2 linked regions of the Sphaerisporangium krabiense genome follow. Each later gene encodes a partner of the first gene's protein in a complex. Links are inferred from orthologs where the notes say so. Each region holds a gene or a part of one and is shown on either strand. Other genes may lie near its edges.

The links.
Region 2: the proteins of BJ981_RS25640 (region 1) and smc are in contact, whole or in part, in a crystal structure (PDB 3ZGX), measured with the Bacillus subtilis proteins. The link is inferred for Sphaerisporangium krabiense from one-to-one orthologs.

The regions. Positions count from the first base shown.
Region 1 is NZ_JACHBR010000001.1:5,863,676-5,877,991, forward strand. Bases 3,962-6,755 are described here. They hold BJ981_RS25640 (segregation and condensation protein A), read left to right. Parts: upstream 3,962-4,810; coding sequence 4,811-5,701; downstream 5,702-6,755. Other genes in these bases: BJ981_RS25635 (ParA family protein), read left to right, coding at 3,962-4,704; scpB (SMC-Scp complex subunit ScpB), read left to right, coding at 5,691-6,275; BJ981_RS39380 (pseudouridine synthase), read left to right, coding at 6,272-6,755. Outside these bases: BJ981_RS25615 (acyltransferase), read right to left, coding at 1-67; pyrG (CTP synthase), read left to right, coding at 252-1,922; BJ981_RS25625 (NUDIX domain-containing protein), read left to right, coding at 2,068-2,688; BJ981_RS25630 (site-specific tyrosine recombinase XerD), read left to right, coding at 2,758-3,690; more of BJ981_RS25635, read left to right, coding at 3,781-3,961; more of BJ981_RS39380, read left to right, coding at 6,756-8,329; aroH (chorismate mutase), read left to right, coding at 8,457-8,816; BJ981_RS25660 (prephenate dehydrogenase), read left to right, coding at 8,813-9,919; cmk ((d)CMP kinase), read left to right, coding at 9,999-10,655; ribosome biogenesis GTPase Der, read left to right, coding at 10,761-12,185; BJ981_RS25675 (MFS transporter), read right to left, coding at 12,223-13,767; BJ981_RS25680 (LppX_LprAFG lipoprotein), read right to left, coding at 14,068-14,316. UniProt on the Bacillus subtilis protein: Participates in chromosomal partition during cell division. May act via the formation of a condensin-like complex containing Smc and ScpB that pull DNA away from mid-cell into both cell halves.
Region 2 is NZ_JACHBR010000001.1:4,034,803-4,050,538, forward strand. What follows is about bases 1,794-6,007. They hold smc (chromosome segregation protein SMC), read left to right. Parts: upstream 1,794-2,126; coding sequence 2,127-5,807; downstream 5,808-6,007. Other genes in these bases: ftsY (signal recognition particle-docking protein FtsY), read left to right, coding at 5,922-6,007. In the rest of the region: rnc (ribonuclease III), read left to right, coding at 1-186; mutM (bifunctional DNA-formamidopyrimidine glycosylase/DNA-(apurinic or apyrimidinic site) lyase), read left to right, coding at 189-1,061; BJ981_RS17850 (acylphosphatase), read left to right, coding at 1,058-1,348; BJ981_RS37535 (hypothetical protein), read left to right, coding at 1,538-1,732; more of ftsY, read left to right, coding at 6,008-7,103; BJ981_RS17870 (ABC transporter ATP-binding protein), read right to left, coding at 7,111-7,914; BJ981_RS17875 (FecCD family ABC transporter permease), read right to left, coding at 7,911-8,993; BJ981_RS17880 (FecCD family ABC transporter permease), read right to left, coding at 8,990-10,024; BJ981_RS17885 (ABC transporter substrate-binding protein), read left to right, coding at 10,208-11,212; BJ981_RS17890 (PLP-dependent cysteine synthase family protein), read right to left, coding at 11,224-12,297; BJ981_RS17895 (sigma-70 family RNA polymerase sigma factor), read left to right, coding at 12,583-13,176; BJ981_RS17900 (EamA family transporter), read right to left, coding at 13,261-14,103; BJ981_RS17905 (helix-turn-helix domain-containing protein), read left to right, coding at 14,189-14,782; BJ981_RS17910 (hypothetical protein), read left to right, coding at 14,961-15,266; BJ981_RS17915 (polysaccharide deacetylase family protein), read left to right, coding at 15,296-15,736. UniProt on the Bacillus subtilis protein: Required for chromosome condensation and partitioning.

The sequences.
Region 1 (14,316 bases):
GGGTCTTCGGCGTGATCGCGCCCGCCGTCCGGGCCGCCGACCACGCTCGGTGCACGAGGCCGGTCAAGATCCGGCGAATACCATCACGGGGTGACATAACCGGAAAAGTTACCCGTTGGTTAGCATGCTGGGAACGGACGCCCAGGTGATGTTCGGGCACTTCGCAAGCGTGCTTTGATATTCTGAGAGCCCGTGGACACGCGGTCGCCCGTCGGACGGCCACGCTCACAACGGACCACGGGAGAACCTCCTTGCGCAGCGCCGCAAACACCAAGCATCTGTTCGTCACGGGTGGCGTCGCCTCCAGTCTCGGCAAAGGGCTCACCGCCTCAAGCCTGGGGCGCCTGCTGAAGCTTCGCGGCCTGCGGGTCACCATGCAGAAGCTGGACCCTTACCTCAACGTCGACCCCGGCACGATGAACCCCTTCCAGCACGGCGAGGTGTTCGTCACCGACGACGGCGCCGAGACCGACCTGGACGTCGGCCACTACGAGCGGTTCCTCGACACCGAACTGCACGGCTCCGCCAACGTCACCACCGGCCAGGTGTACTCCAACGTCATCGCCAAGGAGCGCAGGGGCGAGTACCTCGGCGACACCGTCCAGGTGATCCCGCACATCACCAACGAGATCAAGGACCGCATCCGCGGCATGGCCGGCCCGGACGTCGACGTGGTGATCACCGAGGTCGGCGGCACCGTCGGCGACATCGAGTCGCTGCCCTTCCTCGAGGCCGTCCGCCAGGTCCGCCACGAGGTCGGCCGCGACAACGTGTTCTTCCTGCACGTCTCGCTGCTGCCGTACATCGGGCCGAGCGGCGAGCTGAAGACCAAGCCCACCCAGCACTCCGTGGCGGCGCTGCGCAGCATCGGCATCCAGCCGGACGCGATCGTCTGCCGCTCCGACCGGCCCATCACCACCTCGCTCAAGCGCAAGATCAGCCTGATGTGCGACGTGGACGAGGACGCCGTGGTCTCGGCGGTGGACGCCCCGAGCATCTACGACATCCCCAAGGTCCTGCACGCCGAGGGCCTGGACGCGTACGTGATCCGCCGCCTCGGCCTGCCGTTCCGCGACGTCGACTGGCACGAGTGGGACCAGCTCCTGCGCCGGGTGCACCGCCCCGCCAAGGAGGTCACGGTCGCGCTGGTCGGCAAGTACATCGACCTGCCCGACGCCTACCTGTCGGTCACCGAGGCGCTGCGCGCGGGTGGGTTCGCCTGCGACGCCCGGGTCAACATCCGCTGGGTCAAGAGCGACGACTGCGAGACCCCCGAGGGCGCCGAGCGCGAGCTCGACGGCGTGGACGGCCTGCTCATCCCCGGCGGGTTCGGCGTGCGCGGCATCGAGGGCAAGCTCGGGGCCATCCGCCACGCCCGCGAGCGCCGGGTCCCCCTGCTCGGCCTGTGCCTCGGCATGCAGTGCATGGTCATCGAGGCGGCCCGCAACCTGGCCGGCATCGAGGACGCCAACAGCGCCGAGTTCGACCCGGCCACCGCGCACCCGGTGATCAGCACGATGGCCGACCAGGAGGACGTGGTGGCGGGGGAGCGCGACATGGGCGGCACCATGCGCCTCGGCCTCTACCCGGCCAAGCTCGCCGAGGGCTCGATCGTCCAGCGGCTGTACGGCGCGGCCGTCGCCGACGAGCGCCACCGCCACCGCTACGAGGTCGGCAACGCCTACCGCGAGCCGCTGGAGAAGGTCGGCATGGTCTTCTCCGGGCTGTCGCCGGACGGCCGCCTGGTGGAGTACGCCGAGCTGGACGCCGAGACCCACCCGTTCTTCGTCGGCACCCAGGCCCACCCCGAGTTCCGGTCCCGCCCGACGCGCCCGCACCCGCTCTTCCGCGGCCTCGTCGAGGCGGCTTTGACGTACGCCGACGCGCGCGAGAGGGTCACCAAGGCCGGGCGCGGCGCGTGAGCCGCCCGGCGCGGCGACCGAGCGCACCGAAGCGATCGAGCCGATCCGACCGAGGACAGGGGGGCGCGTGAGCGGAACGACCGCGGACGGCTCAGGACCGGACGTCCGGGACGACACCCGGCGAGACGGCGCCGAGCCACAGGACCTGACCGTCGAGGACGTCCGGGACGTCCCGGCGTCCTGGGAGGTCCTGGAGTCCACCGAGCGGTTCCGGGCCCGGGTGATCGCCGTGCGCACCGACAAGGTGCGGATGCCCGGCGACGAGGTCGCCGACCGCGACTACGTCGTCCACCCCGGCTCGGTGGCCGTGGTGGCCCTGGACGAGCACGGCAGGGTGCTGCTGCTGCGGCAGTACCGCCACCCGGCGCGCCGCCTGCTGTGGGAGCTGCCCGCCGGGATCCGCGACGTGCGCGGCGAGCCGCTGGTCGACTGCGCCGCCCGCGAGCTGGCCGAGGAGGCGGGGTACCGTGCCAAGACCTGGCACACGCTGATCGACGTCTACACCACGCCCGGCGCGAGCGACGAGCGCATCCGCGTCTTCCTCGCCCGCGACGTCGAGGCCATCCCCGACGAGGAGAACGGGTTCGTCCGCAGGCACGAGGAGGTGGACATGCCCGTCGTCTGGGTGCCCCTCGCGGACGCGGTCGGCAGGGTACTGTCCGGAATGATCCACAACGCACCTGCGGTCGCCGGTATCCTCGCCGCGTACGCCGCTTCGCCGGACGGTTTCACCACCCTGCGTCCCGCCGACGCGGAGGAGGCCTGACAGGGAGGTTCCGTCCTGCGCCCCCACGCCGACCCCCTCGCCGGCCCTTTAGCCGACCCCTTCGCCGGGATCGAGGCCGCCATCGCCGGCTACCTCGCCCACCTGGGGGCCGAACGCGGGCTCGCGGCCAACACCCTGGCCTCCTACCGGCGTGACCTGCGGCGCTACCTCCAGCACCTGCGCTCGCGCGGTCGTCCCTCCCTGGCCGAGGTCGGCGAGGCCGACGTCCGGGAGTTCCTGACCTCGCTGCGCGAAGGGGACGCCCACCACCGGGCCCTGGCGGCCGGCTCGGCCGCCAGGGCGGTCTCGGCCGTGCGGGGCCTGCACAGGTTCGCGCTGCGCGAGGGGCTGGCGGCGCACGACCCCGCGGGCGCGGTGCACCCGCCGGCCAGGCCGCACCACCTGCCGCGGGCCATCGGGGTGGCCGACGTGGAGCGGCTGATCGCCGCCGCGGGCTCCGGCGACGCCCCGCTCATCCACCGCAACCGCGCCCTGCTGGAGGTCCTGTACGGCACGGGCGCGCGGATCTCCGAGGCCGTCGGGCTGGCCGTGGACGACGTCGAGGCGGGCGGCGAGGTCGTGGCCGGGCACGTGCGCCTGCGCGGCAAGGGCGGCCGGGCGCGCGTCGTCCCCCTCGGCCGGTACGCGGGGGAGGCGCTGCGCGCCTACCTGCACCGGGCTCGTCCGCTGATCTCGCCGAGCGCCCCGGAGACCCGCGCGCTGTTCCTGAACGCGCGGGGCGGCAGGCTCACCCGCCAGGGCGCCTGGGAGGTGCTGCGCTCGGCCGCGGAGCGTGCCGGGCTGCAAGGGGTGTCGCCGCATATGTTGCGCCATTCGTTCGCAACTCACCTCCTTGACGGAGGAGCGGACGTTAGGGTTGTGCAGGAACTGCTCGGGCATGCCTCGGTGACGACGACCCAGGTCTATACCCTGGTCGGCGTCGACGGGCTCCGAGACGCCCACGCGGCGGCCCCACCGGGGGCCGGGCGCCCAACTTCATAGCTCTAGGGCGCGTCGCCTTGCCGCATACGTGCCGACCCCATAGTGTCCGTCCGGACGGTCCGGTTCGGGGCCGTCAGGGAGGTTCATCTGGTGACTGCGACCACAGACGCTTCAGCCCGGGAGATCGCCGGCAACCCCGGTCCCAACGCTTCCTGGGGCGACACCAGGAACGAGGGTCTTCTCGGTCCCACCGGGCGTCCGCGTCCCGTCTTCCCGGAGCCGGTCCCGCCGACCACCCACGGCCCCGCGCGGGTCGTCGCCATGGTCAACCAGAAGGGCGGCGTCGGCAAGACCACCACGACCATCAACCTCGGCGCCTCGCTCGCCGAGTGCGGCCAGCGCGTCCTGCTCGTCGACTTCGACCCCCAGGGCGCCCTCTCGGTGGGCCTCGGCATCGACCCGCGCCCGCTCGAGGCCACGATCTACGACCTGATCATGGAAGAGCCCGACGTCACCGCAGAGGACGTCCTGCTCGCCACCAGCGTCGAGGGCATGGACCTTCTGCCCAGCAACATCTTCCTGTCCGGCGCCGAGATCCGGCTGGTGAACGAGGTCGCCCGCGAGTACGCGCTCGGGCGCGCCCTGGAGCCGCTGCTTCCGCACTACGACATCTGCCTGATCGACTGCCAGCCCTCGCTCGGCCTGCTGGCGGTCAACGCGCTGACCTGCGCCCACAGCGTCATGGTGCCGCTGGAGTGCGAGTTCTTCGCGCTGCGCGGCGTCGCCCTGCTCATGGAGTCGATCACCAAGGTGCAGGAGCGCCTCAACAAGGACCTGGAGATCGACGGCATCCTCGCCACCATGTACGACCCGCGCACGCTGCACGCGCGCGAGGTCCTGCAGACCATCATGCAGGGCTTCGGGGACAAGGTCTTCCACACCGTGATCAACCGCACCGTGCGCTTCCCCGACGCCACGCTGGCCGGCGAGCCGATCACCCAGTTCGACCCCGCCTCCATGGGCGCGACCGCCTACCGCGAGCTGGCCCGCGAGCTCCTGTCCCGCTGGTCATAAGCGCCCGCCGGCGCCCATCCGTGCCCCTTCCGTGCCGGTCCGGTCCGGTACGTGACCACGCGGACGCGTGGCGTGCACGGCCGCCCGCGTGCGGGAGAATGGACCGGTGACCGAGCAGCCCGCGACCGGCCAGGCCAGGCCCGACGCCTTCCAGGTACACCTGGAGGTCTTCGAGGGCCCGTTCGACCTGCTGCTCGGGCTCATCGCCAAGCACAAGCTGGACATCACCGAGGTCTCCCTGCACCAGGTGACCGACGAGTTCATCGCCCACATCCGCGCCCGCGGCCCCGAGTGGGACCTCGACCAGGCCAGCCACTTCCTGCTCGTCGCCGCCACCCTGCTCGACCTGAAGGCCGCCCGCCTGCTCCCCACCGGCGAGGTGGAGGACGAGGAGGACCTGGCGCTGCTGGAGGCCCGCGACCTGTTGTTCGCCCGCCTGCTGCAGTACCGCGCCTACAAGGAGGTCGCCAAGGTCTTCGCCGGGCGCATGGCCGAGGAGGCTCTTCGCTGGCCGCGGGTCGTCCCCATGGAGGCCCGGTTCGCCGGCCTGCTGCCCGAGCTGGTGCTGGGCATCGGCCCCGAGCGCCTCGCCAAGATCGCCGCCCGCGCGTTCACCCCCAAGCTTCCCCCCACGGTCTCGACCTCGCACATCTATCAGCCCGTCGCCAACGTCCGCGAGCAAGCGGCTATCCTGGTCGCACGGCTCCGGCGCGTGCGCAGGGCGACGTTCCGGGCCCTGACCGCCGACTGCGCGGGCACCTACGAGGTCATCGCGCGCTTTCTCGCCGTCCTGGAGCTCTTCCGGGAGGCCGCGGTCTCCTTCGAGCAGTTGGAGCCGCTCGGAGACCTGCACGTGATCTGGACCGGCGCCGACGACGGAGACATCGCGGTGGCCGACGACTATGACGAGGGCGCCCCGCCTGCGGAGCGCCCGGACGGCGACGACAGCGGGCCGGGCGAGCGCCCCGGCCGGGAGGATGCATCCGATGACTCCTGAGGACGCCACGGGCGTCCCCGCCCTCCAGGACGGGGCGGCCCTGCGCGCCGCCCTGGAGGCGATCCTGCTCGTCGTCGACGAGCCGGTGGCCGAGGTCACCCTGGCGCAGGTGCTGGAGCGTCCGGTGCGCGAGGTCGTCGAGACCCTGCGTGAGCTGTCGGCGGAATACACGCGCGACGACCGTGGTTTCGATCTTCGAGAGGTGGCGGGCGGCTGGCGTTTCTACACGCGGGCCGACCAAGCCGCCCACGTGGAGCGTTTCGTCCGCGACGGGCAGCAGACGCGGCTGACGCAGGCCGCGCTGGAGACGCTCGCGGTCGTCGCCTACCGGCAGCCGGTCAACCGGGCCCGGGTCGCCGCGATCCGGGGCGTCAACAGCGACGGTGTCATGCGCACCCTCGTGGCGCGCGGCCTGGTGGAAGAGGCCGGCACCGACCCCGAGAGCCAGGCGGTGCTCTACCGCACGAGCTCGTACTTCCTGGAGAGGCTGGGGCTGCGGAGTCTCGACGAGCTCCCCGCGCTCGCCCCGTTCCTCCCCGACGACGTGGAAACCTTAGAGGAGCGACAGAAGTGAACAGTAGGCGTGGCACCCCGTCCGGTGATGGACGCGGTCGAGGACGCGGCGACGCCCCCGGTTCCCGGGCGGGCGCGGGATCCCGTGGCGGTTCCGGCGGCCCCCGTGGAGGAGGCGCGCCCCGGGGTGGTTCCCGGGGCGGCTTCCGTGGCGCGGGCGACCGCGGAGACGCCTTCCGCCCGGAGGGGCGGCGCGGCACCGGCGAGCGTGGTGCCTCGAAGGGCGGGCGCGGCGCGTTCGCCCGTGACGACGACCGTGACCCCCGCGGGCGCGAGGGTTCCCGCTCCTTCGAGGGCGGCCCGCGGCGCGGCCCCTCCTCCGGGGGCTCCTCGGCGTACGGGGCGGCGCGGGGCGGGTCCACGGGCCGGTACGGCAGGCGGGACGACGAGCGCGGCGGCGAGCGCGGCGGGTCCATCCGCGCGGGCCGGGGCGGCTCCTCGGCCGCCGGCCGCCGGGCGGACTCCTACGACCGCGGGAGCTCCTACGACCGCGGCGCCTCCTCTGACCGGAGGAGCTCCTACGACCGCGGCGGATTCTCCGGCGGCGACCGGCGTGGCGCGTCCCGCGGCGAGGGTTCCTTCCGCGACCGCCGCGAGGACGACCGCGGCGCTCCGAGGGCCGAGCGCGGCGGCACGCGCGGCCGCTACACCCGCGACGACTCCGGCCGCGACCGCCCCCGCTTCGGGCGTGAGGACCGGCCCCGCTTCGGCGACGACGCGGGCCGTGACCGGCCGCGGTTCGGACGTGAGGACGCGGGCCGCGACCGGCCCCGCTTCAACCGGGAGGATTCCGGCCGTGACCGCCCCCGCTTCAACCGGGAGGATTCCGGCCGTGACCGCCCCCGCTTCAACCGGGAGGATTCCGGCCGTGACCGCCCCCGCTTCAACCGGGAGGATTCCGGCCGTGACCGGCCCCGCTTCGGCAGGGAGGACGCGGGCCGGGACCGGCCGCGCTACGGGCGGGAGGATTCCGGCCGTGACCGGCCCGCGCGCGAGCGGTCGCGGGAGTCCGGTGAGGGCCGGTACGGACGCGACGAGGTCCGCACCATCGGAGGCGCCCCGGCGAGCTCCCGTGGGCGCTACGGCCGCTCGGACGAGGGGCGCGGCGCGGTGGCCCGCGCGGGGGGACGGACCGGCGGCCCGGCCGGGCGGCGCGAGAGCGGCGTGGGCGGGCGGCGCGAGGCCGACGTCCGCGGGCGGCGGGGCGAAGGGCGTCCCCAGGCGCCGCGCGCCGGGCGGGGCGGGGCGTTCAAGAGCGCGCGCCAGCCGCTGCGCGACCCCGACTTCTACCCCTCCGACTACACCGACGAGCGCGACACCACCGAGGTGCCGGGCGGCGTCCGCCTGCAGAAGGTCCTCGCCGCCGCGGGCGTCGCGGCCAGGCGCACCTGCGAGGACATGATCGGCGATGGCCGCGTCACGGTGGACGGTCAGGTCGTGCGCCGCTTCGGCGCCCGCGTCGACCCGGCCAAGCAGGTCATCCACGTGGACGGCAAGCGCATTCCCACCGCCCCGGACCAGGTGTACTTCGCGATCAACAAGCCGATCGGCGTGATCAGCACGATGTCCGACCCCGAGGGCCGCCCCTCGCTGGCCGACTACGTCATCGACCGCCCCGAGCGGCTGTTCCACGTCGGCCGTCTGGACACCGAGACCGAGGGCCTGATCATCCTCACCAACGACGGCGAGCTGGCCCACCGCCTCACCCACCCGAGCTTCGGCGTGCAGAAGAAGTACTGGGCGAAGGTGCCCGGCCCGATCCCGCGCGGCCTCGGCCGGGTGCTGCGCGACGGGGTCGAGCTGGAGGACGGCGTCGTCAAGGCCGACGACTTCAAGATCGTCCAGGAGCACGGTCAGCAGGCCCTGGTGGAGGTCGTCATCCACGAGGGCCGCAAGCACGTCGTCCGCCGCCTGCTGGAGGCCGTGGGCCACCCCGTGATCGATCTGGCGCGCATCGAGTTCGGCCCCGTCAAGCTGGGCCGTCTCAAGCCGGGCACGATGCGGACGCTCACCCTCAAGGAGGTCGGCGACCTTTACGCGACCGTGGGAATGTAACCTGTCGGGAAGGTGAGGCCTGCCGGGGCGCACCGGGCAGACCGGGGACGTCCCCGGCCGCCCGGGGCCTTCCCGGGGCCGGGTCAGGCCCGCCGAGCGGGCGCGGCGGTAGCTGAAAGGAAATGCCATGGTGCGCGCGGTCCGGGGCGCCGTCCAGGTCGAGGCCGACACGCGGGAGGCCATCCTGGCGGGGGTGACCGAGCTGGTCACCGCGGTCATGGAGCGCAACGCCCTGACCACCGACGACGTGATCAGCGTGATCTTCACCGCCACGCCGGACCTCACCTCCGAGTTCCCGGCCCTGGCCGCGCGCAAGCTCGGCTTCCACGACGTGCCGCTGATCTGCGCGAGCGAGATCGACGTGCCGGGCGCGCTGCCCCGCGTGGTGCGCCTGATGGCCCACATCGAGACGGCCAGGCCCCGGCAGGAGATCCAGCACGTCTACCTCAAGGGCGCGGCCGCGCTGAGGGTGGACATCGCGCAGTGAACGCCGAGCCCCGGGCCATCGAGACCGTGCTGATCGTCGGCACGGGCCTCATCGGCACGTCCGTCGCCCTCGCGCTGCGCGAGCACGGGGTGACGGTCGCGCTCGCCGACCGCGATCCCGCGGCCGTGCGCCTGGCCAGCGAGCTCGGCGCGGGCGCCGCGTGGTCCCAGGACGGCCCGCCCGTCGATCTTGCGGTGATCGCCGTGCCGCCGCAGTACGTGGCCCAGTGGCTGCTCGACCTGCAGAAGACCGGCGCCGCCCGGTTCTACACCGACGTGGCCAGCGTCAAGGCCCTGCCCATCGCCCAGGCGGCCGCGCTCGGCTGCGACATGTCCAGCTACGTCGCCGGGCACCCGCTCGCCGGGCGGGAGCGCTCCGGCCCGGCCGCGGCGCGCGCCGACATCTTCCTCGGCCGCCCGTGGGCGTACTGCCCGGCTCCCGAGTCCGCGCCCGAGGCGGTCGCGGCGGTGCTGTCGCTGATCGATCTGTGCGGGGCCAACCCCGTGCCGGTCGAGCCGTCCGCGCACGACGAGGCCGTGGCCCTGGTCTCCCACGCCCCGCACGTCGCCGCCTCCGCGGTCGCGGCCCGGCTGGCCGAGGCGTCGGAGACGGCGCTCGGCCTGGCGGGGCCGGGCGTGCGGGACGTGACGCGCGTCGCCGGGGGCGACCCCCGGCTGTGGACGGTGATCCTGTCGGGCAACGCCCGCCCGGTGGCCGAGGTCCTGGAGGCGGTCGCCGACGACCTGCACGCCGCCGCGCGGGCGCTGCGGGAGGTCGCGGTGGGCGACGGCGCCCAGGCGGGCCCGGCGATCGGCGAGGTCACCGACCTGCTGCGGCGCGGCAACACCGGCCAGAGCAGGATCCCCGGCAAGCACGGCGGCCCCCCGAGGTCGTACGCCGTGGTGCAGGTGCTGGTCGGCGACCGTCCCGGCGAGCTGGCCCGCCTGTTCCAGGTGGCCAAGGACGCCGGGGTCAACATCGAGGACGTCCGCCTGGAGCACGCTCCCGGCCTCCCGCTGGGCGCCGCCGAGCTGTCGGTGCAGCCCGAGGCGGCCGAGGCGCTGGCCGAGGCGCTGCGCGCGCACGGCTGGCACGTGCCCTAGGCCGTCGATGCCCGGGTGGCGGAGGATTCCCGGTACCCTCTTTGCGGACAACTCAATCGGGAGGGCGGAGGGAGATGCCGTGACCGCACTGGTCGTCGCCATGGACGGTCCTTCGGGGTCGGGCAAGTCGAGCGCCTCGCGCGGAGTCGCGCGCGCGCTCGGGCTTCGCTATCTCGACACCGGGGCGATGTACCGTGCGATCACCTGGTGGATGCTGGAGCACGGCGTCGAGGTCGGCGATCCGGCGGCCGTGGCCGCCCGCGCCGGCGAACCCGCGCTCACCATCGCCACCGACCCCGACGCCCCTGGCGTCACGGTCGACGGGCGCGAGGTGTCCGCCGAGATCCGCACCCACGAGGTCACCTCCGCCGTGTCCGCGGTGAGCGCCGTCCCCGAGGTCCGCGCCCGGCTGGTCGCCGAGCAGCGCGCCCTCATCGACGGCGGCGACATCGTCGTGGAGGGGCGGGACATCGGCTCGGTCGTGGCTCCCGGCGCGCCGGTCAAGGTCTACCTGACGGCGAGCCCGGAGGCCCGCGCCCGGCGCCGCAGCGCCGAGCTCACCGGCACGACGGTCGAGGCGCAGCGCCTGGCGATGGCCCGGCGCGACACCCTCGACTCCACCCGCAAGGCCGACCCTCTGGTGATGGCGGCCGACGCGGTCGAACTGGACACCACGGAGCTCAACCTGGACGAGGTCATCTCCGAGGTGCTTCGACTCGTGAAGGAGCGCACCTGACCCGTGGCCCGCGCGGGCCCCGTCAGGGCGCCCCGGCCCGCCGGTGAACCGGCGCGCCGAGGGCTGCGCCAAGGACTGTGCCAAGGACAACGGAACGGACGTGACGTGACGGGGGAGTACGAGGACGAGGGCGGCTGGATCGCCGCCCACCTCGCCGAATTCGAGGAGGACGGCGCCACGCCGGAGGCGGAGCCGGATTCCGGCCCCCTGCCGGTCGTCGCCGTGGTGGGCCGCCCCAACGTGGGCAAGTCCACTTTGGTCAACCGCATCATCGGGCGCCGTGAGGCCGTCGTCGAGGACGTCCCGGGCGTCACGCGCGACCGCGTGACCTACGAAGGGCTCTGGCGGGGCCGCAGGTTCACGCTGGTCGACACCGGTGGCTGGGACCCCGAGGCCACCGGCATGGGGCTGCGCATCGCCGAGCAGGCCCAGGTCGCGGTGGAGCTGGCCGACGTGATCCTGTTCGTGGTGGACGCCACGGTCGGGGTGACCGACGCCGACGAGACCGTGGCGTCGGTGCTGCGCCGCTCGGGCAAGCCGCTCGTGCTGGCCGCCAACAAGGTGGACGACCAGCGGCAGGAGCTGGAGGCCGCGGCGCTGTGGTCGCTCGGCCTCGGCGAGCCACAGCCGGTCTCGGCCCTGCACGGCCGCTCCAGCGGCGACCTGCTGGACGTCCTGCTGGACAAGATGCCCGAGGCGCCGCCGCAGCGGTTCGCCGCCGAGCGCGGCCCGCGCAGGATCGCCCTGGTCGGCAAGCCGAACGTCGGCAAGTCGTCGCTGCTCAACAAGCTCGCCGGCGAGGAGCGCGTGCTGGTCGACCCCATGGCGGGCACCACCCGCGACCCGGTGGACGAGCTGGTCGAGCTGGGCGGCAAGACCTGGCGTTTCGTCGACACCGCGGGCATCCGCCGCCGGGAGCGCCAGCTCCAGGGCGCCGACTTCTACGCGGGCATGCGCACCAAGGCCGCGCTGGAGCGGTCCGAGGTCGCCGTCGTGCTCATCGACGCCTCCGAGGTGCTCACCGAGCAGGACCTGCGCATCATCAGCATGGTGATCGAGTCGGGGCGCGCCATGGTGGTGGCGTTCAACAAGTGGGACCTGGTGGACGAGGACCGCCGGTACTACCTGGAGAAAGAGATCGACCGCCAGCTCGTCCGCGTGCCGTGGGCGCTGCGCGTGAACATCTCCGCCAAGACCGGGCGGCACGTCGACCGCCTCGTCCCGGCGATCGAGCGCGCCCTGGAGTCGTGGACGACCCGCGTCCCCACCGCCCGGCTCAACGCCTTCCTGTCGGAGCTCATCGCGGCCACTCCGCCGCCCGTGCGCGGCGGCAAGCAGCCCAAGATCCTGTTCGCGACGCAGGCGTCGACCGAGCCGCCCAAGTTCGTGCTGTTCACCTCCGGCTTCCTGGAGGAGACCTACCGGCGCTTCCTGGAACGCCGCATCCGCGAGGAGTTCGGCTTCGCGGGCTCGCCGCTGGAGGTCACCATGAGGATCCGCGACAAGCGGGGCGCCGCGAAGAAGAAGTGACGCCGACCGCGCCCCCCGCGAAGGGGGGCGCGGGCCTTCACGTCCGCTCGCGCCGCCGTCCCGGCAGGGTGAGGGCCGCCAGCGCGCCGGCCGCGCAGACGACCGCGGTGAGCAGGAAGATCTCGGTGTACTCCTGGTGCAGCGCCCGGGTGACCTCGGCGGTGTAGGCGGCCAGGCGCCGGGCGTACTCGGCGGGTTCCACGCCGAACGGCAGCGGCGTGTCCAGCCCGGCCGTCAGCGACTGGAAGCGGTGGAACCCCCACGCCGACAGCGCGGCGACGCCGAGCAGCATGCCCATCATGCGCGCCACCACCACCGCCGCCGAGACCAGCCCGTGCCGGTCGGCCGGGCTGAGGCGCAGCACGGCCGAGGACACCGGCGCGATCACCAGGCCCAGCCCGAGCCCGGCGACGGCCAGGTCCACATCGGTGCGGGCCAGGCCCAGGGGATAGTGGGCGTCGGCGAGCGCCACCGGCCACTGCGAGATCAGGACGTACCCGGCGGTGGCCAGCGCCATCCCGGCCACGGCCACAGCCCGCTCGCCGAAGCGGCGCACCAGCGGGCCGCCCGCGAACGCCGTCACGGCCAGCGCGACCAGGAACCGCGACAGCACCAGGGCTCCGCCCACGGCGTCCCTGCCGAGCAGGGTCTGCGCGACGAGCTGCGCGTCCACCAGCGTCACCAGCAGCGCGGCCCCGGCCAGGAAGCTCGTCACCAGGGCCCCGGAGAACGGCAGGCGCCGCACGCCGCTCATGTCCAGCAGCCGGACCGGGGCGCGCCGCTCCCACAGCACGAACGCCACGCCCACCGCCAGGCCCGCCCCGATCGCGGCCGGGCCCCACGCGGGCAGGGCCGCCTTGTCCGGCTCGGGGTTGTAGAGCCCGGCCACGAGCAGGCCGAGGGCCAGCGCGAGCAGCAGTCCGCCGACCACGTCGATCCGGACCCGGCCCGCGCCGCGTCCACCGGTCTCAGCGCCGGTCCCTGGGCCGGTCTTGGCGCCGGACCCGGGGCCGGTGCCTGGACCGGTCTTGGCTCCCGATCCGGGGCCGGTCCCGGGCAGCGTCCGGTGGACGGCCACGGCGGCGAGCAGGGCCAGGGGGATGTTGATCCAGAAGATGCCGCGCCAGCCGATCGCGGCGGCGACCCCGGCGCCGTACAGGGGGCCGAGGACGCTGCCGAGCTCCTGGGCCGCGCCGACGGCGCCGAGCGCGATCGGGCGGGCGCGCTCGTCCCACAGGTCGCCGATCAGCGCCATGGTGATCGGGAGCAGCGCGCCCCCGGCGATGCCCTGCAGGGTGCGGCCCGCCGTCAGCAGGGGGATCGAGCCCGCGAGCGCCGTCACGGCCGAGCCCGCCGCGAAGCCCGCCAGGCACGCCTGGACGAGCGGCCTGCGGCCGTACCGGTCCGACAGGCGGCCGAGCAGCGGCATCGCGGCGACGTACCCGAGCAGGAAGCCGGTGACGACCGGGGTGACGCGCTCCAGGTGGTTGACCGGCACCCCGGCGTCCTTGGCGATGTCCACCAGCACGGTGACCACGACGTAGGCGTCCAGGGCGGCGAGCAGCACCGCCGCCCCGCCCACCCCGAGCGCCGCCCGCCGGGCCGCGGCACGCGAGGGGAAGCCGTCCCCACGAGGCGGCTCACCCTGCGCGGAAGGCTCACCCGGCGTGGGGGGCTTACCCTGCGCGGAAGGCTCACCCGGCGTGGGGGGCTTACCCTGCGCGGAAGGCTCACCCGGCGTGAGCGGACCATCGTGCGGGGGCGTGCCCTCCTGAGGGAGTGTGCCCTCCTGTGAGGGCAGGCCGTGCTGCGGGGCCGGGTCGCCGGAGGGGCGGACGGCGTCGTGCGGGGCGCCGCCCGGTGCGGAGGGGCTCGTCATCGGCTACGTCGCCGGCGTGGCGATCGTGACCGGCGCGTCGTAGTCGGTCAGCGTGACCAGGACCGTGCCGGAGTTCGCCCCCTCGGAGATCGGCAGGCTCGCCTTCACCAGCCGCCCGCTCGCCGTGTCCACCCACAACGTGCCCTTGACCTCCTGCCGCACGCCCGGCACCACGGCGGTGACCACGTCCCGGGGCAGCGTGGCCGCGACCCGGTAGGCGCGCGAGCCCTCGACGTCCTCCGCGGCCTCGGT
Region 2 (15,736 bases), 1.8 Mb from region 1 along the record:
GTCGAGGAGAGCGGGCCCGACCACGCCAAGTCGTTCACGGCGGTCGTCAGGGTCGGCGGGCAGGAGTACGGCTCGGGGGCCGGGCGCAGCAAGAAGGAGGCCGAGCAGCAGGCCGCGGAGGCCGCGTGGACGGCGATCCGGGCCCGCAGCGAGGCCCGCGAGAAGCTGGAGAAGGCGGCCAGCTAGCCATGCCCGAGCTGCCGGAGGTCGAGGTCGTGCGGCGGGGCCTGTCGCGCTGGGTCGCGGGCCGCACGATCACCAGGGCCGAGGTGCTGCACGCCCGCGCGATCCGCAGGCACGTCCCCGGGGCCGCCGAGTTCGCCGGCAGGCTCGCCGGGCGCACCCTGGTGTCGGCGGAGCGCCGCGGCAAGTACCTCTGGATGCCCCTCGGCGACGCGGGCGGCGGCCCCGTCGCCGACTCCCTGCTCGCCCACCTGGGGATGAGCGGCCAGCTCCTCGTCGTGGACCCGTCCTCGCCGCCGGAGAAGCACCTGCGGGTACGCCTGAGCTTCGACGACGACGGTCCCGAGCTGCGCTTCGTCGACCAGCGCACCTTCGGGCACCTGCTGGTGGCGCCGCTGGTGCCGCTGGCCCGTTCGGTGCCCGAGCCGATCGTCCACATCGCGGCCGACCCGCTGGAGGACGCCTTCGACGACGAGGCGTTCGCGCGGCGGCTGGCCGTCCGGCAGAGCGAGATCAAGCGGGCGCTGCTCGACCAGTCGCTGATCAGCGGCGTCGGCAACATCTACGCCGACGAGGCCCTGTGGCGCGCGGAGCTGCACGGGTGCACGCCGACCCGGGCGCTGAGCGCGCGCAAGGTCGCCGAGCTGCTCGCGGCGGTGCGCGCGGTGATGGGCGAGGCGCTCGGCCAGGGCGGGACGTCCTTCGACAGCCTGTACGTCAACGTGAACGGCGAGAGCGGCTACTTCGACCGTTCGCTCAACGTGTACGGCCGGGAGGGGGAGCCGTGCGGCCGCTGCGGCGCCCCGGTGCTGCGTGAGGCGTTCATGAACAGGTCCTCCTACAGTTGCCCGCGTTGTCAACCCCGGAGCCTTCCATGACGGCGCCCGACTCGGGTCAGGTACGTCTGAACGTGTGGGTGCGCGGCCACGTGCAGGGGGTCGGGTTCCGTTGGTGGACGCGCGCGCGGGCGCTCGAACTCGGACTTGTGGGCTCGGCGTCGAACCTGGCGGACGGGCGTGTCGAGGTCGTCGCGGAGGGGCTCCGTGAGGACTGTGAGAAGCTTCTCGCCCTGCTCAGGGGTGACACGACCCCGGGGCGGGTAGATGCAGTGGTGGAGCGGTGGTCTCCGGTTCGCGGTGGTTTTGGTGGTTTCGTGGAGCGGTAGCCGCTTCCCTTAAACCCCCTAAATGCGGTATATTTACATGTCGGGAGTGCCCATTGGTGCATTCATGGGGAGCGTTCAACTTGACCGCCTCCATCGCCGGTGCGACTCTTGAGAGGAAACACGCGCACCCCTCCCGCGGTTACAAGTGCGCGACCCAGTTTGGTCACTCAGCGTGGAGGACCCTTAACCATGGCGAAGGCTCTACTCGGCCACGTCGGCGGTCTCGACCCTCGGATGGTCTCGGAAATGCGCCGTCTCCAGCAGCGGATCCGGGATCTGGAGGCTGAGCTCACAAGGCTCCAGGCTCAGAACGACGCTCTCGCGGCGCAGTCGCGGGATGAGGAGTTCACCCGTCTGCAGGATCGCGAGCCGGCCCTCACCTGAGGCTCGGTACGGCAACACCGTCAGGGACGCCTCCCAAGGCGTCCCTTTGCTGTTCCTCCGGCACACTCCCCCCTCAGGCGCCACGTCTCACGTCGAGATGGCCGAAGATAGACCGAATCCTGGCTTTCCCGGATGGATCTTCGGAGCATCACGCGGGATCCGTCAAGATCTGTGGCCCGAGCAGGGAACCTCGCCATACCGATACGGCTTCGTCCGCGCGACCGGAACCGACCCCGGTGACGTGCCGATGGACGGCACGAGCGTCCGCGGGCGCGCGGCTGCGCCCGGCCGTGAAGCTCTTACGCGCCACCGGAGGATGCCCGAAGGGGTAAGGTGCCCCGCATAGATCGCTCTGACGTGGGCGATCTCGGAATGTCGGGGAGGTCGGCGGCGGGTGTATCTCAAGAACCTGACGCTGCGCGGCTTCAAGTCGTTCGCCTCCGCCACGGCGCTGCGGTTCGAGCCGGGGATCACCTGTGTCGTCGGCCCCAACGGGTCGGGCAAGTCCAACGTCGTCGACGCGCTCGCCTGGGTGATGGGCGAGCACAGCGCCAAGTCGCTGCGCGGCGGCAAGATGGAGGACGTCATCTTCGCGGGGACGTCCTCGCGCCCGCCGCTCGGCCGGGCCGAGGTCACGCTGACGATCGACAACACCGACGGCGCCCTCCCCATCGACTACACCGAGGTGACGATCAGCCGGCTGATGTTCCGGTCGGGCCAGAGCGAGTACGCCATCAACGGCGACACCTGCCGCCTGCTGGACATCCAGGAACTGCTGTCGGACTCCGGCATCGGGCGCGAGATGCACGTCATCGTGGGCCAGGGCCAGCTCGACACGGTCCTGCACGCGGGCCCCGAGGAGCGCAGGGCGTTCATCGAGGAGGCCGCGGGCGTCCTGAAGCACCGCAAGCGCAAAGAGAAGGCGCTGCGCAAGCTCGACGCCATGCAGGCCAACCTCACCCGCGTCCAGGACCTGGTCAACGAGCTGCGCCGCCAGCTCAAGCCGCTGGGCCGCCAGGCGGAGATCGCCCGCAGGGCCGCGGTGATCCAGGCCGACCTGCGCGACGCCCGCCTGCGCCTGCTCGCCGACGACGTCGTGCGGCTGCGCACCCGCCTGGAGCGGGAGGCCGCCGACGAGGCCGCCGTGCGGGTGCGGCGCGCCGAGGTCGAGGGGCAACTGGAGGCCGGGCAGGCCAGGGAGGCCGAGCTGGAGGCCGCGGAGGCCGCCGCGCAGCCTCGCCTCGCCTCCGCCCAGGAGACCTACTACCGCCTGGCCGCGCTCAAGGAGCGGTTCCACAGCGTCGGCACGCTGGCGAGCGAGCGCCAGCGGCACGCCCTGGAGGCGGCGTCGATCGAGCGGCGCGGGCGCGACCCGGAGGACTACGAGCGCGAGGCCGCCGAGGTCCGCGCGCGCGAGGAGAACCTGAAGATCGAGCTGGACCAGGCCGAGGAGGTCCTGGAGCAGGCGGTCTGGCGGCGTACCGAGGCCGAGGAGGCGCTGGCGGACGAGGAGCGCCGCCTGGCCGCGGCGGCGCGGGCGGCGGCCGACCGCCGCGAGAGCCTGGCCCGGCTGCGGGGCGAGGTCGCCGCCGTGCGGGGCCGCGCGCGGGCCGCGGAGGAGGAGATCGGGCGCCTCGGCAAGGCGCTCGCCGAGGCGGGGCAGCGCGCCGAGCGCGCCCGGGAGGACCACGACGCCGAGCGGCTCGCAGGCCCCGCGGCCGAGCCTGAGCTGGCCGAGGAGCTGGCCGTGGCCCAGGAGGGCCTGTCGGAGGCCGAGGCCGCGGTCGAGGCGGCCAGGACGGCCGTGGAGGAGGCCAGAGCCGCCGTGGAGGGCCCGCGGCGGGCGTTGGCCGAAGCCAGGACGGCGGTGGGCGCGGCGCGCGCGGCCGACCAGGAGGCGCAGCGCGCGGTGGCGGCGCTGGAGGCCCGCCGCGACGCCCTGGAGATGGGCCTGGCGGAGGGCGCGGACGGCGGCGCGGCGTTGCTGGCGGCGGGGCTGCCCGGCGTGCTCGGGCCGATGGCCACGCTGATGAGCGTGCGGCCCGGGGCCGAGGTCGCCGTGGCCGCGGTGCTGGGGGCCGCCGCCGAGGCCGTGGCCGTCGAGTCGCACGCGACGGTCGTGGAGGCCCTGGAGCTGCTGCGGGCCAAGGGCGCGGGCAAGGCCGGCCTGGTCGTCGCCTCCGACGCCGTCGTGCCCCGGCCCGCGCCGGCCGACGGCCTGGTGTGGGCGGCCGACCTGGTCACGGTGCCGGAGGCGTTCCGCGAGGCCGCCGAGGGCCTGCTGTCCGGCGTGGTCGTGGTGGACGACCCGCAGGCCGCCACGCGGGTGGTCCGGGAGCGTCCCGAGCTGCGGGCGGTCACCTGGGCGGGCGACCTGGTCGGCGCCCACTACGCGTACGGCGGGTCGGGCGGCGGCACGTCGGTGCTCCAGATGCGCACCGCGCTGGACCAGGCCGTCGCGGACCTGGCCGAGGTGACGGAGACCGCCGCGCGCACCGTCGTCGCGCTGGAGGAGGCCATCGAGGCCGAGCGCGTGGCGCAGCAGGCCGTCGAGTCCGCCCAGGCGGGGGTGAGCCAGGCGCAGACGGGCGCCGACGCCGCGCAGGCGGGCGTCAAGGCCGCCCGGCGGGCGCTGGACGCCGTGCGGGGCAGGCAGCGGGAGGCCGACCAGCGGCTCGCCGTCGCGGCCAGGCGGCTGGCCCAGCTCGACGCCGCCGCGGACGCAGCCCGCCAGGAGTGCGACCGGCTGGCCGCCAACGTCGCCGCCGCGGAGGAGGCCCGCGACCGCGACCTGGCCGGGGTCGTGGAGCTGGAGGAGCGCCTGGCCGGGGCCGAGTACGCCGACGAGCTCGCCGCCGAGCCGACCACCGAGACCCGTGACGAGCTCGCCGCGACCTGCGCGGTGGCCAGGCAGGCCGAGATGGAGGCACGCCTGGCGGTCCGCACCGCCGAGGAGCGCGTCACGGGCATCGCGGGCCGCGCCGACCACCTCGTGCGCGCCGCACGCCGTGAGCGCGAGGAGCGGGCGGGCGCCGCCGCGCTGCGCGAGCGCCGCCGCGCGCAGGCCGCGCTGGCCGAGGCCGTCGCCCGCGGCGCCGGGCGCGCGCTCGGGCTGCTGGAGGCCTCCCTCGCGGCGGCGGCGGGGGAGCGCGACGAGGCCGAACGGGCGCGGGGCGAGATCGACGCGGAGCTGAAGGCCGTACGGGTGCGGGTCCGCGAGCTGTCCGGCGAGCTGGACGGCCTGGTCAACCGCGTGCACGGCACCGAGGTCGCCCGCACCGAGCAGCGCCTGCGCCTGGAGCAGATGGAGGCCAGGGCCATGGAGGAGTTCGGCGTCGAGGTGGACGCGCTGACCTCCGAGTACGGCCCCGGCCAGCCGGTGCCGGTCGCCGACGGCGAGCCCGTGCCGTACGTCCGCGAGGAGCAGGAGAAGCGGGCGCGGGTGGCCGAGAAGCAGATGGCGCAGCTCGGCAAGGTGAACCCGCTGGCGCTGGAGGAGTTCGCCGCGCTGGAGGAGCGCCACACCTTCCTCAACTCCCAGCTCGAAGACCTGCGCAAGACCCGGCGGGACCTGCTGCTCGTGGTCAAGGAGGTCGACGAGCGGGTGGAGCAGGTCTTCACGGCCGCCTACGAGGACGTCGCCCGCGAGTTCGAGACGATCTTCACGCGGGTGTTCCCCGGCGGAGAGGGCCGCCTGCTGCTGACCGACCCCTCCGACATGCTGACCACAGGCGTGGACGTCGAGGCGCGCCCGCCGGGCAAGAAGGTCAAGCGCCTGTCGCTGCTGTCGGGCGGCGAGCGGTCGCTGACCGCCGTGGCGTTCCTGATCTCGATCTTCAAGGCCCGCCCGTCGCCGTTCTACGTCATGGACGAGGTCGAGGCCGCGCTGGACGACACCAACACCCAGCGGCTGCTCACCCTGTTCGAGGAGCTGCGGCAGAGCTCCCAGCTCATCGTGATCACCCACCAGAAGCGCACGATGGAGATCGCCGACGCGTTGTACGGGGTCAGCATGCGCGGGGACGGCGTCACGCAGGTCGTCAGCCAGCGCCTGCGCGAGCGGGAGAGCGCCTGACCTCGTGCCGATCCTTCAAGTTCAGCCTAGAAGTCAGGAAATATCGGTATAACCACCGCACGGGGGGCGAGCCCGGGCGGCAGCACGCCCGCCCGTCTGGAAAACTGACATCTTGTGGATGGGTATCTCGGCATCATTGTGATCGTCATCGTCGTCGCGGCGCTCGCGCTGGGCGGCATGTTCCTGCTGTTCCGGCCCAGCCGGCGGCACGCGCCGCCGGTCCCCCCGCCGCAGGCGCCGACTCTTCCCGAGCGCGACCAGGCCCCGCCGGCCGGTGTGATCGAGGAAGACACCATCACCACCACCGTGCCGCCTCCGGCCAGGCCGGTGGAGCCCGTGGTGGTTCCCGAGATCGAGATCCCCCCTCCCTCCGCGGGGCGCATGGTGCGGCTGCGCGCCCGGCTCGCCCGCTCGCAGACCTCCCTCGGCAAGGGCCTGCTCGAACTGCTGTCCCGCGACCGTCTCGACGACGACGCGTGGGACGAGGTCGAGGACACCCTGATCACCGCCGATGTCGGCGTCGCCCCCACCCGCGCCATGGTCGACGAGCTGCGCACCCGCGTGAAGGTCCTCGGCTCCCGCGACGTCGGCGAGGTGCGCGGCCTGCTGCGCGAGCAGCTCCTCACCCAGATCGGCGCCGACATGGACCGCACGCTGCGCACCGCCCCGCACGGCGAGCGTCCCGCCGTCGTCCTGGTGGTCGGCGTCAACGGCACCGGCAAGACCACCACCACCGGCAAGCTCGCCCGCGCGCTGATCGGCGACGGCCGCACGGTCGTCCTCGGCGCCGCCGACACCTTCCGCGCCGCCGCCGCCGACCAGCTCCAGACCTGGGGCGAGCGCGTCGGCGCGGAGGTCGTGCGCAAGGACGAGGGCGCCGACCCGGCGTCCGTGGCCTTCGACGCGGTCAGCAAGGGCATCGACGACAAGGTGGACACCGTCATCGTCGACACGGCGGGCCGCCTGCACACCAAGACCGGCCTCATGGACGAGCTCGGCAAGGTCAAGCGGGTCATCGAGAAGAAGGCCACCGTGGACGAGGTCCTGCTCGTCCTGGACGCCACCACCGGGCAGAACGGCATGCGCCAGGCCCAGGTGTTCGCCGAGGCGGTGAACGTCACCGGCATCGTGCTGACCAAGCTGGACGGCACGGCCAAGGGCGGCATCGTGATCGCCGTCCAGCGCGAGCTGGGCGTCCCGGTCAAGCTCGTCGGCCTCGGCGAGGGCCCCGACGACCTGGCCCCCTTCGACCCCGAGGTCTTCGTCGACGCCATCCTCGGCGACAACGGCCGCTGACGAGGTTCTAGGCCCCGGCCTCCGCCGCGGGGCGGCGGAGGCCGATGGGCACGATCATCGGCGTGGCGAAGACCGGGTCGGGGACGACCTTGGCCCGCAGGTCGAAGACCTCCGACAGAAGCGGCTCGGTCAGCACCTCGTGCGGGCTCCCGGTGGCGACCAGGCGGCCGTCGCGCATCGCCACCAGGCGGTCGGCGTAGCGGGCGGCCAGGTTGAGGTCGTGCAGCACCATGACGACCGTGCGGCCGAGCTCGTCCCTGAGCCGGGCGACCAGGTCGAGCACCTCGATCTGGTGGGCCAGGTCCAGGAACGTCGTCGGCTCGTCCAGCAGGAGCAGCGGGGTGCCCTGGGCCAGGGCCATCGAGATCCACGCCCGCTGCCGCTGCCCGCCGGACAGCTCGTCCAGAGGCCGCTCGGCCAGCTCCAGCAGGCCGGTCATCCGCAGCGCCTCGGCGACCGCCGCCTCGTCCCGCGCGGACCACTGCCGGTACCACGCCTGGTGGGGGTGCCGTCCCCGTGCCACCAGGTCGCCCACGGTGAGCCCCTCGGGCGCGCTGGGCGCCTGGGGCAGCACGCCGAGGGTCTTGGCGACCTCACGGCTCGGCATCCTGTCGATGCGCGCGCCGTCCAGCAGCACGTGCCCGCCGGCGGGTTTGAGCAGCCGGCCGAGCGCGCGCAGCAGCGTGGACTTCCCGCACCCGTTCGGGCCGATGATCGCGGTCACCGTGCCGGACTCGACGCCGAGGTCGAGGCCGTCCACGACGAGACGGTCGCCGTAGCCGAGTTCGAGCCGCGCGGCCTGAAGTCTCATGTGCCACCTTTGACGCGCCGGGTGCGGATGAGCAGGAAGACCAGGTACGGTGCGCCGAGCACCGCCGTGACGATGCCGACCGGCAGCTCCACCGGGGTCAGCGTCCGCGCGGCCAGGTCCGCGGCGGCGACCAGGACGGCCCCGGTGACCGCGGAGACCACGACGGGCGGCTGGGCCACCCCGGCGAGCCGCAGCGCGATCTGCGGCGAGGCCAGCGCCACGAACGTGATCGGCCCGGCCGCGGCCGTGGCGACGGAGGCCAGCAGCACGGCGGCGAGCAGCAGCGCCCCCCGGCCGCGGTCGATCCGCACGCCGAGGCCGCGCGCGGTGTCGTCGCCGAGCCGCAGCGCGCCGAGCGTGCGGGAGCCGAGCAGGGTGGCGGGGACCAGCACGGCGAGCGCGGCGGCCACGGGCACGACGTGCTCGAACCCCCTGCCGTTGAGTGATCCGCTGATCCACACCATCGCGCGGGCCGCGTCGTTGACGTCGCCCGCGGTGAGCAGCCAGTACTTGACGTTCGTGAACACCGCGACGACGCCGACGCCGACGAGGATCAGCCGGTAGCCGTCCATCCCCTTGCGCCACGCCAGCCCGTACACCAGCGCGGCGCCCGCCAGGCCGCCGGCCACGGCCGCCAGGGGTATCCCGATCGCGGCGAGCGTGCCGCCCGCGCCGCCGTGCGCGGTGCCGGTCAGCACGGTCAGCGCCACGACGGCCACGCTCGCCCCGGAGGTGACGCCGAGGATGTCCGGCCCGGCCAGCGGGTTGCGGGCGATGGCCTGGGTGACAGCCCCGGAGATCGCGAGCGCGGCGCCCACGAGGGCCCCGGTGAGCGCGCGTGGCAGGCGCAGTTCCATGACGACGAGCCGGTCCCCGGCGTCGCCGCCGCCGAGGACGGTCCGGGCGACGTCGGCCAGGGTCAGGGGGATGTCGCCGAGCCGGACGTTCAGGCCCATGAGCAGGAGCAGGGCGGCGAGTCCGGCGAGGGTGACGGCGGCGGCGCGCGGGCGCAGCAGCCAGGACGCGCCGGCGATCCGCACCGGCCGCTGCCGCCGCAGCCGCAGCTCCGGTGCGCTCACAGGCGCACCGCCCGGCCGCGGCGGATCAGCACGACGAAGAACGGGGCGCCGAGCAGGGCGAGCACCACGCCGACCTCCAGCTCGCCCGGCCGCGCGACGACGCGGCCGAGCACGTCGGCGAGCAGGAGCAGGGCCGCCCCGGTGAGCGCGGAGTACAGCAGGAGCCGCCGGTGGTCGGCGCCGGCGAGCGCGCGGGCCAGGTGGGGCACGATGAGCCCGACGAAGGCGAGCGCCCCGCAGGCGGCGACCGCGGCCCCGGTGAGCAGCGTGATCGACGCCAGGCCCACGGTGCGGGTGAGCGGCACCCGCCTGCCGAGGCCGCGGGCCACGTCGTCGCCGAGCGCGAGGGCGTCCAGGCCGCGCGCGTTGGCGAAGGCGAGGATCAGGCCCGCGGCGACGAACGGCAGCACCTGCCCGGCGATCGCGGCGTCGCGCCCGGCGATCGAGCCGATCTGCCAGAAGCGGAAGACGTCCATGGCCTGCTGGTCCAGCAGGACGACCGTGGAGGTGAGCGCGTACAGCAGCGCGCTGACGGCGGTGCCCGCCAGGGCCAGCGTGACCGGGGTCGGCCCGCCGCGCCCGCCCGCGAGGCCGATCGCGAAAACGGCGCCCCCGGCGATCAGGGCTCCGGCCAGGCCGAACCAGATGTAGCCGTAGACGCCGTCCAGGCGGAAGAGCACGATGCTCAGCACCGTGGCGAACGCCGCGCCCTGGGTGACGCCGAGCAGGCCGGGGTCGGCCAGGGGGTTGCGGGTGTGGCCCTGGGCGAGCGCGCCGGCGACGCCGAGCGCCGGCCCGGCGAGGAGCCCGAGGAGGGTGCGGGGGACGCGCAGGCCGCGGACGATGATGTCGCTCTCGCCGCCGTCCGGGCTCCACAGGGCGTGCCAGACGTCGCCGGGGGAGACCGGCTTGGCCCCGACCGTGACGCTGAGCAGGACGGCCGCGAGCACGGCGAGCAGGAGTCCGGGCACGACCAGACGCCGCCGGGCCCGGGGGAGCGGCGTACGCGCCGTCCCCGCCGCTGCGGTCATCTCCTGCGGCCCTTCCCTGTGGCTTTCGTGAGGTCTGTAGGGCTAAGGGCGATACGCACCTTTGGTGCCTCTTGCTGCGCCTCTCGTGGCGAGCGTCCTTTGCCGAACCAGGGATGAGTATGTCAGATTAGGGCTGCCTTACCTAATTTAGGTTGACCTAAACATGACCGGAGGATGACTGAGATGCGAGTTCTGCGCGCCGTCGGCGTGGCCGCCGCGGTCCTCATCGGCCTCGCCGGATGCGGGGCCGGCGACGAGCCCACGGCCGCCGGACCCGCCACGGAGAGCGGCGCCCCGGCGTCCGCCGCGGCCTTCCCCCGCACCGTCACGCACGCGATGGGCACGACCGAGATCCCGGCCGCCCCCAAGCGGGTGGTGGCGCTCGACCAGAGCTTCGTCGACGCCGTGGTGGCCCTGGACGCCGAGGTCGTCGGCTTCACGACCTATCGGTCCCTGAGCGAGAAGCTGCCCGACTACCTGGGCGAGAACGCCCAGCGGTACGGCGCGAACGCCCAGGTCGTCGGCACGCTGGAGGCGCCCGGCCTGGAGAAGATCATCGCGCTGAAGCCCGACCTGATCGTCTCCGCCAAGGTCCGGCACGAGGCGCTGTACGACAAACTGTCCAAGATCGCCCCGACCGTCTTCAGCGAGACCACCGGCGCGCTGTGGAAGGAGAACCTCCGCCTCATGGGCACGGCCCTCGGCAAGGAGGACCTCGCCGAGCAGAGGATCGGCGGCTACGAGAAGCGCGCCCAGGGCATCGGCGCGGCGATCAAGGCGAAGAACTCCGGCACGATGCCGTCCGTCACGATCGCCCGCTTCGCCGGCGAGCCGACCGTCCGGCTGTACGTCGAGAACTCCTACTCCGGCATCGTCCTGAAGGACGTCGGCCTCCCCCGGCCGCAGGGCCAGCCCACGACCACCGACACCATCGCCGTGGACATCAGCGAGGAGCGCATCGCCGACCTGGACGCCGATCACATCTTCGTCGCGACCTATCCCGACGACAAGGGCGACGTGCGGAAGATCCAGCAGAAGTTCGAGGCCAACCCCCTCTGGGCGCGACTGAAGGGCGAGCGTCACGAGGTGGACGACCTCACCTGGATGACCGCGTGCGGCATCCTCGGCGCGGAGAAGATCCTCGACGACCTCGCCGGCACGTTCGGCGTGCCCGCCACCGGCGCCTGACCGGGTCGCGCTCACTCCCGCAGGAAGGCGCGCATCTCCTCCAGCGGAGGGGCGATGTCGATGCCGTGCCCGGCGAGCCAGGAGTCGTCCCCGTAGGTGCAGCGGTAGCGCTCGCCGCCGTCGCAGATCAGCGTGACCACGCTCCCGTGCTCGCCGTTCGCGCGCATCTCCTTGATGATCTCGACGGCGGCGGCGACGTTCGTGCCCGTGGACCCGCCGACGTCCCGCCCGGTGACCTCCCGCACCCAGCGCATGGCCGCGATCGAGGCGGCGTCCGGCACCTGGACCATGCGGTCGATGACCGTGGGCAGGAAGGACGGCTCGACCCGCGGGCGGCCGATGCCCTCGATCCGCGACCCGCGGGCCGTCGTGCCCGTCTCGCCGTCGACCCAGGAGGGGTAGAACGCCGAGCCGTCGGGGTCCACGACGGCGAGGCGGGTGGCGTGGCGGCGGTAGCGGATGTACCTGCCGATCGTGGCGGAGGTGCCGCCGGTGCCGGCGCCGACCACGATCCAGGCGGGCTCGGGGTGCCGCTCCAGGGACATCTGCTGGTAGATGCTCTCGGCGATGTTGTTGTTGCCCCGCCAGTCGGTGGCGCGCTCGGCGTAGGTGAACTGGTCCATGAAGTGGCCGCCGGTGTCCTCGGCCAGGCGGTGCGACTCCTCGTAGATCGCCTTGGGGTCCTCGACGAGCCGGCACTTGCCGCCGTAGAACTCGATGAGCGCGATCTTCTCCGGCGAGGTGGACGCGGGCATGACCGCGACGAACGGCAGCCCGAGCATGCGGCAGAAGTAGGCCTCGCTGACGGCGGTGGAGCCGCTGGACGCCTCGATGACGGTCGTGGACGGGCCGATGTTGCCGTTCGCCAGGCCGTACAGGAACAGCGATCTGGCCAGGCGGTGCTTGAGCGAGCCGGTGGGGTGGACGGACTCGTCCTTCAGGTACAGGTCGACGCCCCAGCGTGGGGGGAGGGGGAAGACGTGCAGGTGGGTGTCGCAGCTACGGTTGGCGTCGGCCTCGACCGTGCGGATCGCCTCGGCCACCCAGTCGCGCGTCGTACGGTCGTGCCGGTCCACGTACTTCATGGCGTCACCGTACCCGCTACCGTATCTGTGTGAGCCTTACCACACTTTCTACCGTTTTGGGTGGAGTCTGTTACTATAATGAGACTTGTCCGGTACCGGGTGTGACGTCGCCACCTCGGGCCATACCGCTTGACGGGCCTCCCTGACCAGCAAAAACCCTTAACGTCACACTTATGGGTGAACCATGAGCATGTGATCGGCCGTCAGATGGAGTAAGCGGTTACCGAGCCTGCATGGGTTCAAGCCGGATGGGTAACGGGGGTCAGCAGGCATGAGGGGGATGACATGATCTCGATGACCGAGCAGCAGCGTCGTGCGTGGTTCGAACGCGACGTCATGCCGGTGACCAGCCAGCTCTTCGCGTCGGCGATGCGCCTCACCCGCAACACGGCGGACGCCGAGGATCTCGTGCAGGAGACGGTGGCCAAGGCCTACACCTCCTACCACCAGTTCCGGCCCGGCACGAACCTGAAGGCGTGGCTGCACCGGATCCTGACGAACAATTTCATCAACGACTACCGCAAGCAGCAGCGGTCGCCGAAGCTGTCCACGGCGGAGGACATCGAGGACTGGCAGCTCGCCGCCGCGGAGTCCCACATGTCCACGGGGCTGCGCTCGGCGGAGACCGAGGCCCTTGAGCAGCTTCCCGACAGCGTCGTGATGAACGCCTTGCGCGCCCTTCCGGAGGAGTTCCGCGTCGCGGTGTACCTCGCGGACGTGGAGGGCTTCGCGTACAAGGAGATCGCCGAGCGCATGGGCACGCCGATCGGCACGGTCATGTCGCGGCTGCACCGCGGCCGCCGCCAGCTCAGGACGATGCTGGAAGGCTACGCCCACGAAGAGGGCGCGGTGCGCACCCCGCAGTTCCAGGCCGCCTGATTCCCGGCCGCCCTTTCCCGAGGCTCCGTCAAGGCCGGCACGGCGATCGTGCCGGCCTTCGTCATGTCCGGGACGCGGCGGGCGTCACGCGGCGGTGGCGGCGATGAGGGCGATGGCGCCGAGGGCGAGGCCGATGCCCGACGCCTGGACGGCGTTGAGCCGCTCCTTCAGCACCCAGCGGGCCAGCACCAGCGTGCTGGCCGGGTACAGGGACACGAGCACCGCCACCACGACGAGCAGCCCGCGCTGCGCCGCCAGCAGGTAGAGCACGTTGGCGGCCATGTCGAGCACGCCCGCGGTGACGATCGTGGGGAGCGAACCGCGCCCGGGGCGCAGCGTGCGCCCGGTGAGCAGGGCCAGCGCCCCGACCAGGGTGACCGAGGCGAGGCGCGCGCCGAACAGCGGCCACATGCCGGTGCCCTCGGGCACCTGCTTGAGCAGGACGAAGAACGCGCCGAAGCCCGCCCCCGCGGCCAGGGCCTGGACGACGGGCCCGAAGGCCATGCGCGCCCCGGCGGTGGTGGAGTCGCGGCCGACGAGGATCACCGCGCCGAGCGCGAGCGCCACCCCGCCGAGCGCGAGCGGCTCCGGCCGTTCGCCCATGGTGAGGCCGACGAGCACGGGAAGCGCCACGGACATGGTGGCGGTCGTGGGCGCGACCACCGACATCACGCCCCCGGCCAGCGCCCGGTAGAAGAAGATCAGCGCGAGGCCGCCGCAGAGCCCGGCGCCCATGCCCCAGGCCAGCCCGCCGAGGCTCGGCGCGCCCGGCAGGAGCGGGAGCAGCGGCAGCACGAAGAGCAGCCCGGCGATCTGGCTGACCAGCACGACGGCGAGGACCCGGGAGCGTCTGGTGGCGAGCCCGCCGAAGAAGTCGGCCATGCCGTAGACGACGGCACAGATGGTCGCCAGCAGTACCGCCGCCATCCCGGCTCACCCCCCAGTCCAATGCACTCTTAGTGCAATATATTAGGACTAATCTGGTGAACACAACGGACACTACACTGCACTCATGCCGGATCCGGAAACCGTCACCGCCGCGATCGCCAGCAACGTCCGAGCCCAGCGCGCCCACCGCGGCCTGACGCTGGACGCCCTGGCGGCCCGCTCGGGGGTGAGCCGCGGCATGCTCGTGCAGATCGAGCAGTGCCGCACCAACCCCAGCGTCTCCACCCTCACGCGCATCGCCGACGCCCTCGGGGTCACGGTCGCGCGCCTCGTCGAGGTCTCCGACACCCCGGTGGTCCGGGTCGTGCACGCCAGCGACGTCGTCACCCTGTGGCGCAGCGACAAGGGCGGCTCCGCGCGCCTCCTCGTCGGCTCCGACGCGCCCGCGATCCTGGAGCTGTGGGACTGGACCCTCGCGCCGGGGGAGCACCACGACGGCGACGCGCACCCCGCGGGCACCCGTGAGATGCTCACGGTCCTGGAGGGCGAGCTGACCCTGACGGTGTACGGCGGCGCGCACGTCGTCGGGAGGGACGAGGCCGTCCTGTTCAGCGCCGACCGGCCGCACCGCTACGCCAACGAGACCGAGGGGACGCTGCGGTTCATCATGGTCGTCACCGAGCCCCGCCAGATCCCCGACCACGTGCCGGGCGAGTAGGACCTCCCGCCCGTCCCCGTGCCGCGACCTTACGGACACATCACGTCTCGCTCACAACGGTGCGAGGGCATGTCCGATACGGGTACATCATCGGTGTGCAGGAGCTGAAGACTCATCCCCTCGGCCGGCTCCGCGGCCGCGTCCCCGTCCCGCCGATGGTCGCCCGGGGGGTGGACGGGTGACCGACCCTCGCGCGGCCATGGCCAAGCTGCGTGTCGAGCTCGCGGGGCTCGGAGTCGACGACGCGTACTCCGTGTGCGAGGAAGCCATGCTTTCTGTCTGGATTGGGCTGGTCGTCACGTACCGTGATGGCTTTTACCGTTGGCAGGAGGGTGTGGTGAAACGTCGCCATCTGGGTACGGATCCGGGTGGATGCGCCATTCGGGTGGCGCGTCGTTACGCGGAGTTGCGGGCCGACGTCCCTTCCTGGTGGGAAGAGCTCGCCAAGACTTTGCGGGGGGAAACGGCAGAAAAGTACCCGTAACCCCTGCCGCTGTCCGGGGGGAGCTTACGGTGGCTGGATTTCGCGCGGGGATATTGGTCTCGCTCCTTCCGCTCTCGCTCTCCCTCGCGACGGCGCTCGTCCTGTCAGGGTGCGGCGAGGTGGCCGCCCCGATCCGGAGGAACCAGAGAGATGACGTCGCCCCCGTCCGCACCTCACCCCCCGTCCGCCCGGCGGCGGACCCGGCCCTGCTGGCCTTCCGCGTGATCGCCCAGCAGCCCGGCTGGCCGGGATCCCGGCCCGTCGTCGCGCCGCAACGCCGCTCCATCCCCTGCGAGCGGGTCAAGTGCGTGGCGCTGACCTTCGACGACGGCCCCTTCGACTACACCGGCAGGCTGCTCGACATGCTCGCCGAGCACCACGCCAAGGCCACGTTCTTCGTGGTCGGCCAGATGGTCAACCCGTTCACCCAGGTCTACCTGCGCCGCATGGTCTCCGAGGGGCACGAGCTC